Regions from separate parts of the Tepidibacter aestuarii genome, predicted to be linked through region 4. Evidence: riboswitches for the same ligand, from Rfam matches in the RefSeq annotation. Region 4 holds a riboswitch; each other region holds the start of a gene.
The links. A riboswitch is a leader RNA that binds a small molecule or an ion and turns the genes downstream of it on or off. The one in region 4 is predicted to bind S-adenosylmethionine.

Region 1 (2,208 bases), 270 kb from region 4:
ACCCAGGGTCTACTGTTATAGCTTCTAGCTCGAATTTATTAGGAGAGAATCTTTGAAATAATTTAAGTGCGTATATAAGAGATATACTATCTTTTCCTCCAGAGAATCCTACTGCTATTTTATCGTTATCCTGTATCATAGTGTAATCATCACAGGCACGCCTTATTTTTCCAAGTATTTTTTTCATTTTGCCACTCCTTGTTATGTAGTTGCAATTCAAATATTTACCTTACAAAGAATATAATGTAAGTGGAAAACTTTAGTATGTATACAATATTTGAATCTATACAATGAGTTTATATTAAAAATAATATAAATTCAATTACAATAAGATTAAATTTTAATATATAATAGAGGTATTGAATTTTGAAAATGAGGAGTGACAATATCAATGATTTCAGAATATATACATTTGATTCTTATATCTATGGTTCCTATAATTGAACTTAGAGGGGCTATACCTGTAGGTATAATTCAAAATTTAAATCCTATATATGTCTACATATCGTGTGTTATAGGAGCTATAATTCCAGCTCCGTTTTTGATAATGTTTTTTAAGGATTTACTTAAGTGGTTAAAAAAGAATAAATATTTTAAATGGTTTGGAGATTTCTTAGATAATAAGGTAAATAAGAACAGTGATAAGATAATGAAAAGAAAATTATTGGGCATAATACTATTTGTTGGAATACCTCTTCCTACTACGGGAACATGGACGGCAGCCATGGTTGCCTCTGTTTTCAACATGAGGATTAAAGATGCTGTACTAGGAATTGTTATTGGTAATATATTAGCTGGAATGATAGTTTCGTTTATTACATTAAATTTTACTTAAATACTGATTGACAAATGAATTTTAAAATAGTATTATAGACTGAGTCAGTTAATTGAATACAATCTTAATACCTTATTAAGAGAGGTGGAGGGAATAGGCCCGATGAAACCCAGCAACCATCCAGTAATGGAGAATGGTGCTAATTCCTACAAAGCTAAGCTTTGGAAGATGAGGTCTAATTTAAGTTCGAATTAGTCTCTTCTTTTGCGGAAGAGATTTTTTTATGTATAAAATAAAAAATTATATTGAAAATACAATATAGATAAATAAAAATAGGGAGGTACTAAAATGGCTAAAAGATTATTTACTTCAGAATCAGTTACGGAGGGGCATCCAGATAAAATATGTGACCAAATATCGGATTCAATATTAGATGCATTACTTGAGCAAGATCCTAACTCAAGAGTTGCTTGTGAGACATCAGTTACTACAGGACTTGTTTTAATATCAGGTGAAATATCTACTAGTGCTTACGTAGATATTCAAAAGGTTGTTAGAAATAGAATTAAAGAAATAGGATATGATAGAGCTAAGTATGGCTTTGATGGAGATACTTGTGCAGTACTTCTTGCTATAGATGAGCAGTCTTCTGATATCGCCATGGGAGTTGATGAAGCATTAGAGAGTAAAGAAGGAAAGATGGATGATGAGGTTGAAGCAGTAGGAGCAGGAGACCAAGGTATAATGTTTGGATTTGCTTGTGATGAGACAGAAGAGTTAATGCCTATGCCTATATCTTTATCTCACAAATTATCTAGAAAATTATCAGAAGTTAGAAAAAATGGTACTTTAAATTACTTAAGACCAGATGGTAAGACTCAGGTTACAGTTGAGTATGATGGAGATAAGGTTGTAAGAGTAGATACTGTTTTAATATCAACTCAACACAGTCCAGAAGTAACTAGAGAACAAATAGAGAAAGATTTAATAGAGCATGTTATAAATCCTGTTATACCAGAAGAATTATTAGTTGATACTAGAATATTAGTTAATCCAACAGGAAGATTCGTTATAGGAGGACCTTGTGGAGATGCAGGTCTTACAGGAAGAAAGATAATAGTAGATACTTACGGTGGATACTCAAGACACGGTGGTGGAGCTTTCTCAGGAAAAGATGCTACTAAGGTTGATAGATCAGCAGCTTATGCAGCAAGATATGTTGCTAAGAACATAGTTGCAGCAGGACTTGCTAAGAAATGTGAACTAGAGTTAGCTTATGCAATAGGTGTTGCAGAGCCTGTATCTATAATGGTTGAGACATTTGGAACTGGTAAAGTTTCAGAAGAAAAACTAGTAGAGCTTGTTAAGAAGCACTTTGATTTAAGACCAGGAGCTATAATAAGAGATCTAGATCTTAAAAAGCCTGTATTCAG
Region 2 (2,208 bases), 940 kb from region 4:
TGCAAATAAAATACCTCCACCTAATATTATAAATACATTTACTCCAAATAAAGCTGCCACTAGTACAGATAAATACGGTAATACCTTTACTATTTCATAAGTATATTCAGTATCTAAGCTAAGTTGATTTCCAGATGTTATAACTCCTAGAATTATTGCAGTTATAATAGCTGCTGGTAAAGTTATAATAAAGTTAACTTTAAACTTATCTCTCATTTCACAACCTTGAGTTCTAATAGCTGCAATAGTAGTATCCGAAATCATAGATAAATTGTCTCCAAACATTCCACCACCAACTACTGCCCCAAGCGCTAATCCAGTTGGGATTGATATCTTTTCAGCAACTCCTATAGCAATTGGTGCAAGTGCTACTATAGTTCCTACAGATGTTCCCATTGAAAAAGATATAAAACATGCAATAATGAATAATCCAACTATCAATAGATTTTCAGGTAGAATAGATAAGCTTAAATTTACAGTAGCATCTACTCCTCCCATTTCTTTTGCTACATTTCCAAATGCTCCAGCTAATATAAATATAATTGCCATAAGTATAATATTACTTTCTCCTGCACCTTTACAAAATACATCTATCTTAGTAGATATACTCTCTTTTGAATTCATAAATAAAGCAACAGCTGCTGATATTAAAAAAGCTACAATAACAGGCATCTTATAAAAATCATTAGTTATAACTCCAGATCCTATAAAAATAATTAAAAATACTGCCAAAGGTAATAATGCCCAAGGATTTCCTGTTTTTTTGTTCATAGTATACACTCCTTCACTAAATTAATGTAGTATAGTTCTAAAGCGATTTAGTTATTACTTTTTTTATACTATGTATTTAACTTAAATATAAAAAAGAGTCTTCCCTAAATCGAGAAGACTCTAATAGCCAAACTTAAACTATCATCATCTTCTCATCTCTCAAAGCTACAAGCTTTGTTGGACTTGGCACCTTTTCAAACCGTGTTTGAAGGTTGCCGAGACTTCATAGGGCCATTCCCTCCGTCTCTCTTGATAAGAAGTAAAAATTTATTTAATTTTCTTATTCTCTAATGATACAATCATATTGTAAATTTGTCAAGAAATTATTTTTGAGATTTTTGAAGTGCATCTTGAATAGCACCCTTTATACCTTCACTGCTCTTACTAGCACCAGTTACATTATCAACCTCACTTTTACCATTTTCTAATATTTGACTCTTTATACCGTCAAATGCTTTATCTGCATATCCAGCAGTCTCATTTTGCGAAAGCATTTTTATATCTGCTATTTTATTGTTATCTATAGTTAGTTCGATCTTTATGTTACTACTATTACCTTCTCCTTCACCTATATAAGTTCCATTTTTGTATGTATTTCCTTCATTTATAACACTAACTTCCTTTGATGCACAGCCTGTTGCAAATAACGAAGTAATAACTGCAAGCAAGCATATTGATTTAAGTCTTCTCATAACATTTCTCCTTGTTATTAATAGTCATTTTCACTTAATTAATATTATCATTTTCATTCTATATTGTCAACATTATAAATAATACAAACTAATAAAAATTTATTATATCTATAAAGACAAAAAAATAAAACAAAATAGCTATTTTGTTTTATTTAATTTGTGAATTGTTACAGTTACAGTATCATTCCCCTCAAATATTATTTTATTAGCCTTAAATTCACCATCTTTAAAAGAATAATCAATAATAATATATCCTAGGTACTTTAAAGACTCAGTCTCAACTCCTACATCCACTATTAATTTATTATCTATCAAGTAATAATCTATATAATCTGTATAGTAAATTTTTAAAACTTCACTAGGGTTAGTTCCTAAAAACTCATTAGGAATAGTCCCTATTTTTATACTATAAATAATATCATTTATTTTTATTGCTACTTCTTTTTTAGATAATATTTTAGTCTCAACGTTGTCTTTAATTATCTCTAAAGCATTTTTAACTTTATACTCTGTGAGTTCTTCACAATTTATAATATGAACTTTTCTAATCCAGCTACCTGTTCCCCTTCCTTCACTTAATATAACAACTAGTTCCTTTTTATCATCATTATTTAAATCTAAATAATATAACTCAGGTAAATCCGAAGCCATAGATATGGTTTCCCAGTCAAAAAATTTGTTGACCCCATTTATACTTAGTACTAAACCTTGATACATGGGATCTTGTTCCTGTAAAGCGTACAAA
Region 3 (2,208 bases), 1.6 Mb from region 4:
AAGATTTAGCATTATCAATTCCACCTTGAATACCGAAGGTTAGAATACCGCTTGCGCCTTTTTTTAGATATTTTTGTGCATTATCATAAGTTTTGCTATTTTTAAGATAGGGGTAGTTAACCCATTTTACATTTCTATGTTTTTCTAAAAAATTAGCTAACTTTAATGCATTTTCACTATGTCTTTGCATTCTAAGGTGAAGTGTTTCAACTCCAAAATTGAATAGAAAAGAGTTAAAAGGACTTAGACAATTTCCTAAATCTCTAAGAAGTTGAACTCTAAGCTTGGTTATATAAGCTAGATCTTTAAACTTTTCTACATAACTAATTCCGTTATACGTTGGGTCTGGGGATACTAATTCATCAAATTTGCCACTAGTCCAATCGAAATTTCCTCCATCTACAATTACTCCTCCAATACTTGAAGCATGACCATCTATATATTTAGTAGCTGAATGAATTACTATATTAGCGCCAAGTTCAAGAGGTTTTAGAAGATATGGAGTAATTAGAGTATTGTCTACAATAAAGGGAACTTTTATTGTTTTGGCTATTTGTGAAAACTTATCAAAATCTAAAATATTAAGTCCAGGATTTCCAATGCTTTCACCAAAAACTAATTTAGTGTTTTCTTTTGCATATTCTAGTATTTTTTCTTTAGGCAAATTTGGATCTACAAACGTAACATCTATTCCAAATTTTTTAAGCGTTGAAGAAATAAGAGTAAAGGTTCCTCCGTATAAAGTAGATGAAGCTAAAATATGATCTCCATTTGTACATATATTTAAAATGGCTAAAGCTGTAGCACTTTGACCAGACGATACAGCGACTGCACCAACACCACCTTCTAAAAGAGCTATTTTTTTCTCAAATGAAGCAACTGTTGGATTACTTATTCTAGAATACATATGACCTTCTTCTTTTAAATCAAATAAAGCTGCAACATGATCGGAATCTTCATATTTGTATGTTGTACTTTGTATTATAGGCAATATTCTAGGTTCTCCTGGTTTTGGGTTGTATCCTCCATGTATGCATAGTGTTTCAAAATTTAATTTTCTTTCTTTCATATCTAATCCTCCTTTTAAAATTTGAATTTTAAAATGAGAAGAATAAAAAAACAACCATTTCTATAGTCTTTGAGAAATGGTTGTTAGATTACAATAGTTATGTATAACTATTTTATTCCCTCATCTCTCAGTAATATTACTGCAGGAATTAGCACATTTCTAGTAGATACTAGCTGTTGCTGGGCTTCATAGGGCCTGATCCCTCCGCCACTCTTGATAAGAGTTACTTAAAAATATTTAATTTTTTTAATTTAAAATCAATTTTAATGGAAATTTTCTCCGATGTCAATATAAAAAATAAATTTTTTAAAAATATTTATTATTAAATCACTTTGAAAAAAGACTGTTAACAATATTTTGTCGGCAGTCTGAAATAGTGCTCATTTTAATAAACTTTATTTTCAAATTCAAAAAAAATAAGAGGAAAATTCCTCTTATCCTTTTTATTTATTAGCTTCGATATATGTACATATATCTCCTATATTTTTGAAATTTTCAGCTTGCTCATCTGGAATTTCAATATCAAATTCATCTTCAAGAGCCATCATTATTTCAACAGCATCAAGTGAATCAGCTTCTAAGTCATTAACTAAAGAAGTTGTTGGTGTTATAGAAGCTATATCATCTACACCTAATTGATCTGCTATTATCTCTTTTACTTTTTCAAACATATTTGTTACCTCCTAAAACGTAATAAAGTAATATTTTTAATAGTAGTTTATTACATGTTTGAAAATTTTTCAATATAAATTTTTTATTTTAAGTTAAATAACTGTAATAACTTGTACAAATATGAATATAAATATAATGAAAGCAATACTAAGGAGGAAATTTATGAGAAAATTTACAGCTATATTTATATTGTACGTACTGTTTTTTTGTATGAACTTGAGTATCTATCAGAACAAATTAATAAATGACGTCAAAAATATAAATCCGTATATAAGAGAAACTAATTTTATAGTTGAAGATTTTAATGACAATCATATTAATCAAGACAATATAAATGATTACATAAGACGGATAGATAATTTAAAAAGTGGTTTATCGAGCATTGAAAATAATAAATCCGTTGAAACATATATTGACTATAAAATGGTTTCATTAGAAAAATTAAAAACAGCTATAAACAATAGATT
Region 4 (2,208 bases):
TAAGTGCAGAATTTATAAAGAATGAAAATGAAGTTTATACAATAATTATTAAATCATCAAAACCATTTGAGCATCCTAGAGATTATATGAAGATTATAAGTAGCTTTAAGATTTTAGATGGAAGTAGTCATTTAAAAACATTTGAAGCTTTAAAGAATAGAAATTTAAATGAAGAAACTATGCTGTTTTACGAAAAATATTTTTCAGAAAACAAAGAATTGAAATGGGGAATTTTTGAAAAGAATGCTCCTAAAAGTCTTGATTTTCTAAATTCTCTTGAAAAAAAGCTAGATTATAATTTTAAATTTTTAGTTAGCTATCAATCTTTTTCTAGCAAATCTTTCCCTATGGATGAGATATTAAATGCATACAATGATGATAGATATGTATTGTTAACACTTCAAACTATGTATTTAGATAAACAAGATAATCCATCTGCTATGTATGATATATTAAATGGCAAATACGATGATTTTCTAAATGATTATGCAAAAAAAATAAAAAAATTTAACCATCCTATAATGTTTAGGTTGAATAATGAGATGAATGGAGATTGGTGTACATATTCTAGTTACTATTATTCTAAGGATACAGACATATTTAAAGAAGTATATAAATATGTATATAAGATATTTGAGTTTAATGAAGTAGACAATGTCCTTTGGGTATGGAATCCACATGATGTATCTTTTCCGGATTTTAAGTGGAATAACTGCTTGAATTATTATCCTGGAGACGAGTATGTAGATATAATAGGTCTTACAGGATATAATGCTGGAACATATTATGAAGGGGAAAAGTGGAGAAATTTTAATGAAATATATATACCTCTTTATAATGAATATATTAAAAACTTTAATAAACCATTTATGATTACAGAGTTTGGATGTAATAGTGTGGGAGGAGATAAAGTAAAATGGATGGACGAAATGTTTAGGAATATTAAATATTTCAAAAACATAAAGGTTGCTATATGGTGGAACGGAATCGACTGGGATAGCAACATGAATCCGGCAAGGGTATATAGATTAGATGAAAATGAAGATACTATTAATGCTTTTAAAGAAGGTCTTAAAAAGTATAGATAAATTATTAAAAAGAATAAAATATTCTGAAAAACACTTGACATATATTTCAAGATGATATAGTATGTAAAAAAACAAAATAAACTCTTATCAAGAGAGATTGAGGGATCTGGCCCAGTGAAATCTCGGCAACCGGCACGAATGTGCATCGGTGCTAAATCCAGCAGCTAATTAGCTGAAAGATAAGTTTTCTATGGATTGTAACCTCTTTCAGTTGAAAGAGGTTTTTTTGTTTATTAGGACTCTTATCTCTTTGATCTTAATAAGATAGGGAGGATTAACATGAAGACATTGAAGGAAAAAATTAAACAAAACAAATTTGTAACCACTATAGAGATAGAACCACCAAAATCGGGTAGTTCACAATCTGAGGTAGATAGGATACAAAAATTAGCTCACTTAATAGACGGAGTTAATATACCAGATAATCCTATGGCGAATATGAGAATGAGTCCTATAGCTTTAGGAAACATAATACAAAGTAAGCTTGATCTTGAAGCTATATTTCACTTTGCATGTAGGGATAGAAACATTATATCTATCCAATCAGAATTACTAGGAGCTAATGCCTTAGGTGTTAAAAATATATTAACATTAACAGGAGATAAACCAGAGGTTGGAGATCACAAAAATGCAACAGGAGTATTTGACACTGATTCTATAGGTCTTACTCAAGTTGTATCTAAGTTAAACAGTGGATTTGATTTTAGTGGTAATAAATTAGAAGAAAAAACTGATTTTTTTATTGGGGGAGTAGTAAATCCATGTAGCGATGATTTAGAAAAAGAGATAGATAAGTTTCACCAAAAGATAGAAAGTGGAGTAAACTTCTTTCAAACTCAGCCTATATTTGACATTAAAAAACTAGAAAAATTCACAAAAAAAGTTGAACATATAGATATTCCAATATTGTATGGACTCATGCCTTTAAAGTCAGTAAAGTTTGCAAGGTATCTAAATAATAATGTTCCAGGAATAGATGTTCCTAATAAACTCATAGATAGACTTGATAAAGATTGTAAAACAGAAAAAATTAAAATATTAAAAGAGATACATTCGCATATAAAGAGTGTATCAAAAGGGGTTCATATATTCCCTATGAAGGATTATGATTTGACTATAG

Region 1: linked by a shared signal. The riboswitch ahead of metK (methionine adenosyltransferase) and the one ahead of M2214_RS01915 (methylenetetrahydrofolate reductase) in region 4 are both predicted to bind S-adenosylmethionine.
Region 2: linked by a shared signal. The riboswitch ahead of M2214_RS14995 (Na+/H+ antiporter NhaC family protein) and the one ahead of M2214_RS01915 (methylenetetrahydrofolate reductase) in region 4 are both predicted to bind S-adenosylmethionine.
Region 3: linked by a shared signal. The riboswitch ahead of M2214_RS12170 (O-acetylhomoserine aminocarboxypropyltransferase/cysteine synthase family protein) and the one ahead of M2214_RS01915 (methylenetetrahydrofolate reductase) in region 4 are both predicted to bind S-adenosylmethionine.

What each region holds. Positions count from the first base shown of each region.
Region 1 covers NZ_OW235315.1:123,259-125,466, forward strand. The annotation lists gene M2214_RS00640 (tRNA 2-thiocytidine biosynthesis TtcA family protein) at 1-187, opposite strand, end outside; gene M2214_RS00645 (COG2426 family protein) at 392-835, shown strand; SAM riboswitch class I at 905-1,010, shown strand; gene metK (methionine adenosyltransferase) at 1,124-2,208, shown strand, end outside.
Region 2 covers NZ_OW235315.1:3,085,642-3,087,849, forward strand. The annotation lists gene M2214_RS14995 (Na+/H+ antiporter NhaC family protein) at 1-771, opposite strand, end outside; SAM riboswitch class I at 921-1,030, opposite strand; gene M2214_RS15000 (FMN-binding protein) at 1,095-1,463, opposite strand; gene M2214_RS15005 (hypothetical protein) at 1,602-2,208, opposite strand, start outside.
Region 3 covers NZ_OW235315.1:2,445,102-2,447,309, reverse strand. The annotation lists gene M2214_RS12170 (O-acetylhomoserine aminocarboxypropyltransferase/cysteine synthase family protein) at 1-1,069, opposite strand, end outside; SAM riboswitch class I at 1,187-1,292, opposite strand; gene acpP (acyl carrier protein) at 1,513-1,740, opposite strand; gene M2214_RS12160 (hypothetical protein) at 1,904-2,208, shown strand, end outside.
Region 4 covers NZ_OW235315.1:396,654-398,861, forward strand. The annotation lists gene M2214_RS01910 (glycoside hydrolase family 26 protein) at 1-1,088, shown strand, start outside; SAM riboswitch class I at 1,170-1,274, shown strand; gene M2214_RS01915 (methylenetetrahydrofolate reductase) at 1,368-2,208, shown strand, end outside.